2 regions of the Priestia sp. YIM B13491 genome follow, and region 1 is predicted to be linked to the other one. Evidence: riboswitches for the same ligand, from Rfam matches in the RefSeq annotation. Region 1 holds a riboswitch; the other holds the start of a gene.
What was found. A riboswitch is a leader RNA that binds a small molecule or an ion and turns the genes downstream of it on or off. The one in region 1 is predicted to bind ZMP and ZTP.
Positions count from the first base shown of each region.

Region 1 (4,186 bases):
ATAAAATGAAGAATCCTTACCTTTTTTTCACAATATTCAATAATTTCATAACAGACTGTGAGAATATCATGTCTAGACAGTTCTATTTCATCAAATACAAATTTTGAAAGCTGCTTCTGCAGAACCTCCAGCTTTTTGCTGTCTTCTTCATCGATCCATAGCCCTTCCGTAATACACACATCTGCTAGTTTGTTAATAGATTGAGCCGTCCAGTTTAATCCGGCTGAAGAAACAGTTTTTGTAAGTAAATCGTTTTTTATAGCTAGAATAACTTGACACACATGGGTATAGGCATCAACTTTCTTTTGGATAAATGCTTTGCGAAGCTCTTGCTTGTATTGCTCTTTCGACATCACTATGGCTACGACAGACGTAATGAATGTTCCTGCCAGCGCGATGAGCGACCCTATCAAAATTCCGATCAGTTCTCCTGACAAAACGTTCACCTCTTTAAAGGTATTTCTATATGCTATGGGAATGAAGGAAATGATATGAAGATAAACACTATGTAAAAACAGCCCTAACTTTTCTAAGTTAGGGCTGCAACACTAGAATATGATAGTAACCAAATTAGATAATACGACTTGTAATAATTCCTTCAATTTGACCAATTTTTTCTTCTAGCTCAGGCACAATCTCGTCACTTACTTGATTGTCAATATCGATCATTGTATACGCATATTCACCGCGGCTTCTGTTCACCATATCTGCGATGTTTAAATTGTAGTTTGAGAAAACTTGCGTAAGTTGTCCTACCATATTCGGCACGTTGTGATGGAAAGCAGCTACGCGTTTTTTCCCAGTGTAAGGAAGAGATGCATTCGGGAAGTTCACTGAGTTTTTAACGTTTCCAGTTTCTAAGAAATTTTTCACTTGACGTGCTGCCATTACCGCACAGTTTTCTTCTGATTCTTGAGTTGATGCCCCTAGATGAGGAATTGGCACAACATTTTTCATGTTCAAGACATTTTGATTTGGGAAATCTGTAATGTATCGTCCAACTTTTCCACTTTCAAGAGCAGCTTTCATATCTTCTTCGTTTACAAGCTCACCGCGTGAGAAGTTCAAAATATGAACATCAGGTTTCATGATGCTAAACGTTTCTTTATTGAAAACACCTTTTGTATCGTCCGTTAATGGAACGTGAACCGTAATATAGTCAGATGCTGCAAATAGTTCTTCTAGAGACATTGCACGCTGTACGTTGCGAGACAAATTCCAAGCTGTATTAACAGAAATGAATGGATCAAAACCAATTACGTCCATATCTAAATCAAGCGCATCGTTTGCTACAAGAGCACCAATTGCACCTAAACCAATAACGCCTAACGTTTTACCTTTGATTTCTTTTCCAACAAACTGTTTTTTACCTGCTTCAACTAATTTAGGAATTTGATCACCTTGGCCATCTAATCCTTTTGTCCATTCAACTCCAGCAAATAAGTTACGAGAAGAAGCCATAATTGTAGTTAAAACCATTTCTTTTACTGCGTTTGCATTAGCTCCTGGCGTATTAAATACAACGATACCTTGCTCCGTGCAAGCGTCCACCGGTATATTATTAACCCCTGCTCCAGCTCGTGCAATAGCTTTTAAATTTTGGTCAAATGTCATGCTGTGCATGTTAAAGCTACGCACGACAATCGCATCTGGATTTTCGCTGTCGTTGTCAATTTGATAACCTTCTTGATTAAAAACATTTAGACCTTTTTGTGCAATGTTGTTTAATGTTTTGATTGTTTGTACTTTTTCTAATGTTAATGTGCTCATTTTGTACTCTCCTCTGATTATCATCGTAGTTTTACATGTTTTTACCTTTGGATAAAGGAACTTAATTTTAATTTTTTAAAAAGTCTGGTTTTTCAGCCTACATGTGTGATAACTTCTATATCCTCTCCCCCTAAACAGAAAGAGGTAAGAGATATGTATTAATCCCTTACCTCTGCCCAGGCGAACGGCTACGTCACTATATGCTTCCTCACGGTTATCCGCGTTTCGCCAGTCACATATAGTCTTTGAAATTAAGTATATTCTAGCAAACTCTTTCAGAACGTTCAACCTTTTTTTTAAAAGTTTGCTTTTTTCAGTCTAATTTTTACTCTCTTTAGCGAATCTCCTAATATATTGACAAATATCCTAATACATGTTAAATAAAAAGAGTGATTAGCACTCTATCCACTCAAGTGCTAATTATTTTATAAGCCCTATTTGGAAAGGAGAACTTCTTATGTCAAAAAAAGAATTCAAAGCCGAATCAAAGCGATTATTAGAGATGATGATTAATTCCATCTATTCTCAAAAAGAAGTATTTTTGAGAGAACTTCTATCAAATTCAAGCGATGCAATCGATAAAATTTATTACAAAGCCTTAACAGACGACTCCTTGCGTTTTAACAAAGAAAGCTATTACATAAAAGTAACACCACATAAAACTAACCGTACCTTAACCATTACGGATACTGGAATTGGCATGACGCAAGAAGAGCTTGAAAGCAGCTTGGGCACAATTGCGCGAAGTGGTTCCCTTGCGTTTAAAAACGAAAATGAAACAAAGGACGGGCACACGATTATTGGCCAATTCGGCGTTGGGTTTTACGCAGCGTTCATGGTGGCAGATGTCGTGACGGTGATTAGTAAAGCGTTAGGCAGCGATGAAGCCCATAAATGGGAATCTACTGGTGCTGATGGTTATACAATCGAGCCTTGCAAAAAAGAAACGGTTGGGACTCAAATTATTTTAAAAATTAAAGAAAATACAGAAGATGAAACATATGATGAGTATCTAGAAGAGTATCGTTTAAAAGAGATCATTAAAAAGTATTCAGACTTTATCCGCTACCCGATTAAAATGGACATAACGGAAAAACGTCCTAAAGAAGGTGCTGATAACGAGCTAGAAGATTATACAGAAGAGCAAGTTATCAACAGTATGGTACCTATCTGGAAGAAAAATAAAAATGAATTGACTTCAGAAGACTATGAGCAGTTTTATTCAGAAAAGCGCTACGGATTTGATAAACCGCTCACTCACCTTCATATTAATGTGGATGGAACGATTCGCTACAATGCCATTTTATTTATCCCAGAAAATAGTCCGTTTGACTACTACTCAAAAGAATTTGAAAAAGGGCTTGAACTGTATTCAAACGGCGTCTTAATTATGAATAAATGTGCAGATCTTCTTCCAGATTACTTTAGCTTTGTAAAAGGTATGGTAGATTCTGAAGATTTATCTCTTAATATTTCACGTGAAATTTTGCAGCAAGACCGCCAGCTTCAGCTGATTGCCAAAAACATCGGCAAGAAAATCAAAAATGAATTAAAAAGCTTGCTTAAAAACGAACGTGAAAAGTACGAGAAGTTTTATGAATCATTTGGCCGCCAGTTGAAGTACGGCGTTTACAGTGACTTTGGCAGCAACAAAGACGTATTAAAAGACCTGCTTTTATTCTATTCTTCTACAGAGAAAAAGCTCGTAACACTAGATGAGTATGTATCGCGCATGCCTGAAGATCAAAAGTATATCTATTATGCATCAGGTGAATCGTATGACCGAATTGAAAAGCTTCCTCAAGCAGAATTGGTTGCAGATAAAGGGTACGAAATTCTGTATTTTACAGAAGATATCGATGAATTTGCAATTAAAATGTTAATGACGTACGAAGAAAAAGAATTTAAATCTGTTTCAAGCAGTGACTTAGGGATTGAAGCAGAAGAAGAAGAGCTCAATGAGTCTGAGGAAAGAGAAAATAAAGAGCTATTTGACTATATGAAAAAAGCTTTGGCGGGAAAAGTAGGAGATGTGCGCGCGTCTAAACGTTTAAAAACACACCCCGTTTGCTTATCAGCTGATGGTGAAGTAACGATTGAAATGGAGAAAATTTTAAGTGCTATGCCTGATAATCAGCATGTAAAAGCAGAAAAAGTGTTAGAAATTAACGTACATCATGATGTATTCGCTTCTTTAAAAGATGCATTTGAAAATGATAAAGGGAAATTAGACCTCTATACAAATTTATTATATAACCAAGCTCTTCTAATTGAAGGTTTATCTATTAGTGATCCCGTTGAATTCACAAATGATATTTGTAAAATCATGATATAAAAATCAGGCGCAGAATGATTCTGCGCCTGATTATATGTATGGCATAATAAAAGTAGTTATATAGTAAGAAGCGATAAAAAT
Region 1 covers NZ_JBHZOR010000004.1:612,468-616,653, reverse strand. The annotation lists gene ACFX4E_RS18090 (hypothetical protein) at 1-446, opposite strand, end outside; gene ACFX4E_RS18085 (phosphoglycerate dehydrogenase) at 571-1,770, opposite strand; ZMP/ZTP riboswitch at 1,938-2,016, opposite strand; gene htpG (molecular chaperone HtpG) at 2,228-4,105, shown strand; gene ACFX4E_RS18075 (tubby C-terminal domain-like protein) at 4,136-4,186, opposite strand, start outside.

Region 2 (4,186 bases), on a different contig from region 1:
TTACACGAAAGGAGAAAATAGATACTCACGAACAACTACAAGGTTAATAGAAAGGTAAGCCTTAATTAACGGCTTACCTCTTTTATTTATTATGACTACCTATAAAGTCCATTATGGTAACTACAAATGTATACCGTATATAGCGCTCGTCAAAGAATTATTATGATAGAATGGCATAAAAAGGTAGTTAATTAAGGGGATGTCTTTTTGATTGCAGTAAGTTCATGTTTAGCAGGAATAGAGTGTAGATATAACGGATCGCATAGTTTAGTAGGGAAGATTAAGGAATTAGTCGAGCAAGACAGAGCATTATTAATATGCCCTGAACTCTTAGGGGGCTTTTCAACTCCACGTGAATCAGCAGAAATTGTAGGGGGTACTGGAGAAGATGTATTAGATGGAAATGCTAAGGTAATAGAAAAGTCTGGAAACGACGTAACAAAATTATATATAGAAGGAGCCTATAAAGCATTAAACACTATTCAAGAGGCTAATGTTAGGTATGTTGTATTAAAAGAAAGTAGCCCTTCTTGTGGAAGTACTATGATTTATAATGGAGAATTTTCTAATACAAAGATAGCTGGTGAAGGGGTTACAACTGCTTTATTTAAGAGGGCTGGAATTCAGGTGATTTCTGAAAAACAGTTTTTAGATACTAGCTCCTTTTAAGTTCGGGTAAGGTATATCATGATAACCAGATTTGTGAATATTATACAATTAAGATAAAAAGCATGCAGAGGAGGATATATATCAGAGAGTATTTCTTAAAGACTGAAAGGTTAAGCTTTTCTATTTGGGATAGCGATGATATAAAATATGCAAATTCTCTTTGGGGAGATGAAAATGTAACGAAATTCATTGTTGCAAATGGAAAAATGTCTATAAATCAAATACAGAATAGACTCGATAAAGAAATAGAGATGTATCTTCAAAATAATATTCAGTACTGGCCTGTTTTTTTACTTCAGACAAACGAACATGTGGGTTGTTGTGGCGTACGTCCTTATAATACTCAAGATAAAATTCTTGAATTCGGAATACATTTAAAGCCTCTCTATTGGGGACAAGGAATAGCTCAAGAAGCAGCTCAAGCAGTCATAGATTATTCTTTTAATAACATTCCAATAAATGGTTTATTCGCTGGACATAACCCTAAAAATAAAGACTCTGCAAGATTACTTAAAAAACTAGGATTTAAGTATACACATGAAGAGTTTTATAAGCCAACTGGGTTACAACATCCTTCTTACTTACTAAAGAAGATTATAGCAGCAGCTAATTTTGCATTATTTCCAATAATACGTGTTATGTAAATTAGATTTGTATATGATATATAATAAAAAAGAAAAATTTGGATAAAAGTATTGTTAAAATTACTTTTATTATGTAAAATTTTCTTATAAAACAGACTATGTGTTACTGGCGTAAACATGGAGAACCATGAGGAAGCACATAGGTAACGGCCGTACGCCTGGGCAGAGTATTTGAACATGAGTTCAAATACTTTTTTTATTTAGAAAGGAGATTTTTAAGTGAAAGAAATTTGTTTACGATATGGGATGAATCCAAATCAAAGTAAAGCTAAAGTTCAGAATGCTGAGAACACGCCTATTAAAATCTTAAATGGAGAGGCAAGTTATATTAACTTTCTAGATGCATTAAATGCTTTTCAACTGGTCCGGGAGCTTCGACAGGCGACTGGTCAACCTGCAGCTGCATCTTTTAAACACGTAAGTCCAGCAGGTGCAGCTGTGTACTCTCCACTAAATGAGACACTTACTGAATCCTATTTTGTTGAAGGCCTAGACCTGTCTCCTTTAGCGATTGCTTATGCAAGAGCGCGTGGGACAGATAGGATGTCTTCGTTTGGAGATTGTGCTGCTTTTAGTGATGAAGTGGATATAACTGTAGCTACTCTCCTCAAAACAGAAGTTTCTGATATGATTGTTGCACCAAGCTACACTCAAGAAGCATTAGAGATTTTGAAACAGAAAAAGAAAGGAAAATATCTAATTTTAGAGATTGACCCAAACTATGTGCCTGATCGAATTGAAAAAAGGACGGTATTTGGTATTACTCTAGAACAACAAAGAAATGATGTACAGATTGGGAAAGAAGTTTTTAATCATATTGTTACGACTCAATGTGATATTCCTGATAATGCAAAGAGAGACCTTCTTGTTGCTCTTATTACATTGAAATATACACAATCAAACTCTATTTGTTTCGCTTTAGATGGCCAAACGATTGGAATTGGTGCTGGACAACAGTCTCGTATTCATTGTACAAGGTTGGCAGCTGAAAAAGCTGACAACTGGTGGCTAAGACAACATCCAAGGGCTCTTAACATGAAGTTCAGAGAAGGCATTTCTCGTGTAGAAGTGAATAATGCAATTGATGGATGGTTGAATGATGATATTACGAAGGTAGAAAATGAACAATGGCAAAAATGTTTTCAAGAAGTGCCTGCTAGGTTAAATAAAAGTGAGAAAACAGCATGGTTAAAAAGATTAAAAGACGTTTCCTATGCTTCCGATGCTTTTTTACCGTTCCGTGATAATATTGATCGTGCAGCTCAAAGTGGCGTTAAGTATGTGGTTCAAACAGGAAATTCTTTACGAGACGATCAAGTTACAGACGCAGCAAATGAATATCGGATGGTCATGGCTCATTCAGGTATTCGTGTGTTTCATCATTAAAGTTGTAAGGGAATTATTTACAATTAATTTTGGTTAGTTGATTATCTATCTTTAATTTAATAATAAAGGGGAATGCACTTCATGATGAATATACGTATAGCAACCATAGAAGATGCTGATGCAATCGTTGCAATAAAGCAAGATATCGTCGGAACAACTGATTCTCTTCTTCGGCTACCTGAAGAAGTGCAAGAAACGGCAGCAGAATATCGAAAAAAGATACAAATGAGACAAGAAGGTGGTGGTTTAACATTAATTGCAGAATTTAATGATCAAGTTATTGGATTTCTTTCTTTTTACAGGCCTTCCTATATGCGTTTGCATCATACTGGCTCGTTTGGCATTAGCGTTAAGCACGAGTTTTCAAATAAGAGAGTCGGAACAACGTTACTTTCTTATTTAATAGAATGGGCAAAAGAACAAGAGGGACTAGAAAAAATAAATTTAGATGTATTCTCAAATAATAAAGGAGCTATCCATTTATATAAAAAGTTAGGTTTTAAAGAAGAAGGAAGGCAAATAAATCAAATTAAGCTTAAAGATGGATCCTACGCTGATATTATCTTGATGGCACTATTTATATAAATTTTCATCTTAGAAAAAGAGATCAGTAACTCTTGAATTCAAATGTTACTGACCCCTTTTTACATTTTAGTTTTAATGCCTTTGAAATTAGTAGTTGGACAGAAAGTTTTTATTTATTAAGAGTTAAAAATAGACTACAGATAATTGTGATTATGGTAACTGCCTTTGTATATTCTATGCCCTTTTGTACTATTGATTGATCTATTGGAGGGATAATTATCAACATAACATTTTTTTCTGTGGCAGCATTAACCTAAGTAAATTTATAAATAAAATAGGGAGAGGTTAGAATGAAAATTCGTTCAGTAGAGGGAGCAGATTATTACGTAATATCTCCCTTAATTAATGAGTGGTGGAATGGTAGACAAATGTCTGATATGTTGCCAAAGCTATTCTTTGATCATTTTCAAAATACAAGTTTTATTGCTGAAGAAAAAGGTGAAATTATAGGTTTTCTAATTGGTTTCTTATCTCAATCACATATGAATGAAGCATATATTCATTTTGTCGGAGTTCATCCAGATTATAGAGGAAAGAAGATTGGAAAACAATTATATAGTCATTTTTTTGATGTTATTAAACAAAATGGACGAAATACTATTCGATGTGTAACGTCTCCTGGTAATAAAATCTCAATTGCTTATCATACAAAAATGGGATTTAATATTGAACAAGGCGATAAGAATTTAGACAATGTATCTTTACATACTAACTATGATGGAGTTAATCAGGACCGTGTTCTATTTGTAAAGCATTTGGTTTGATGTTGTGGTAACGGCGAATCTTTTCTATTTTCAGACAATATAAAATATTATTATGACCCCCAACTACAAAGAATACCTAAAGATGGGTATTTAACTGCCTCCATAATATACGTAATGCTTTTGGAAACACTAATTGTA
Region 2 covers NZ_JBHZOR010000022.1:14,622-18,807, forward strand. The annotation lists gene ACFX4E_RS27610 (MFS transporter) at 1-47, shown strand, start outside; gene ACFX4E_RS27615 (2-thiouracil desulfurase family protein) at 208-669, shown strand; gene ACFX4E_RS27620 (GNAT family N-acetyltransferase) at 732-1,313, shown strand; ZMP/ZTP riboswitch at 1,406-1,484, shown strand; gene ACFX4E_RS27625 (phosphoribosylaminoimidazolecarboxamide formyltransferase) at 1,533-2,699, shown strand; gene ACFX4E_RS27630 (GNAT family N-acetyltransferase) at 2,781-3,284, shown strand; gene ACFX4E_RS27635 (GNAT family N-acetyltransferase) at 3,575-4,048, shown strand.
Region 2: linked by a shared signal. The riboswitch ahead of ACFX4E_RS27625 (phosphoribosylaminoimidazolecarboxamide formyltransferase) and the one ahead of ACFX4E_RS18085 (phosphoglycerate dehydrogenase) in region 1 are both predicted to bind ZMP and ZTP.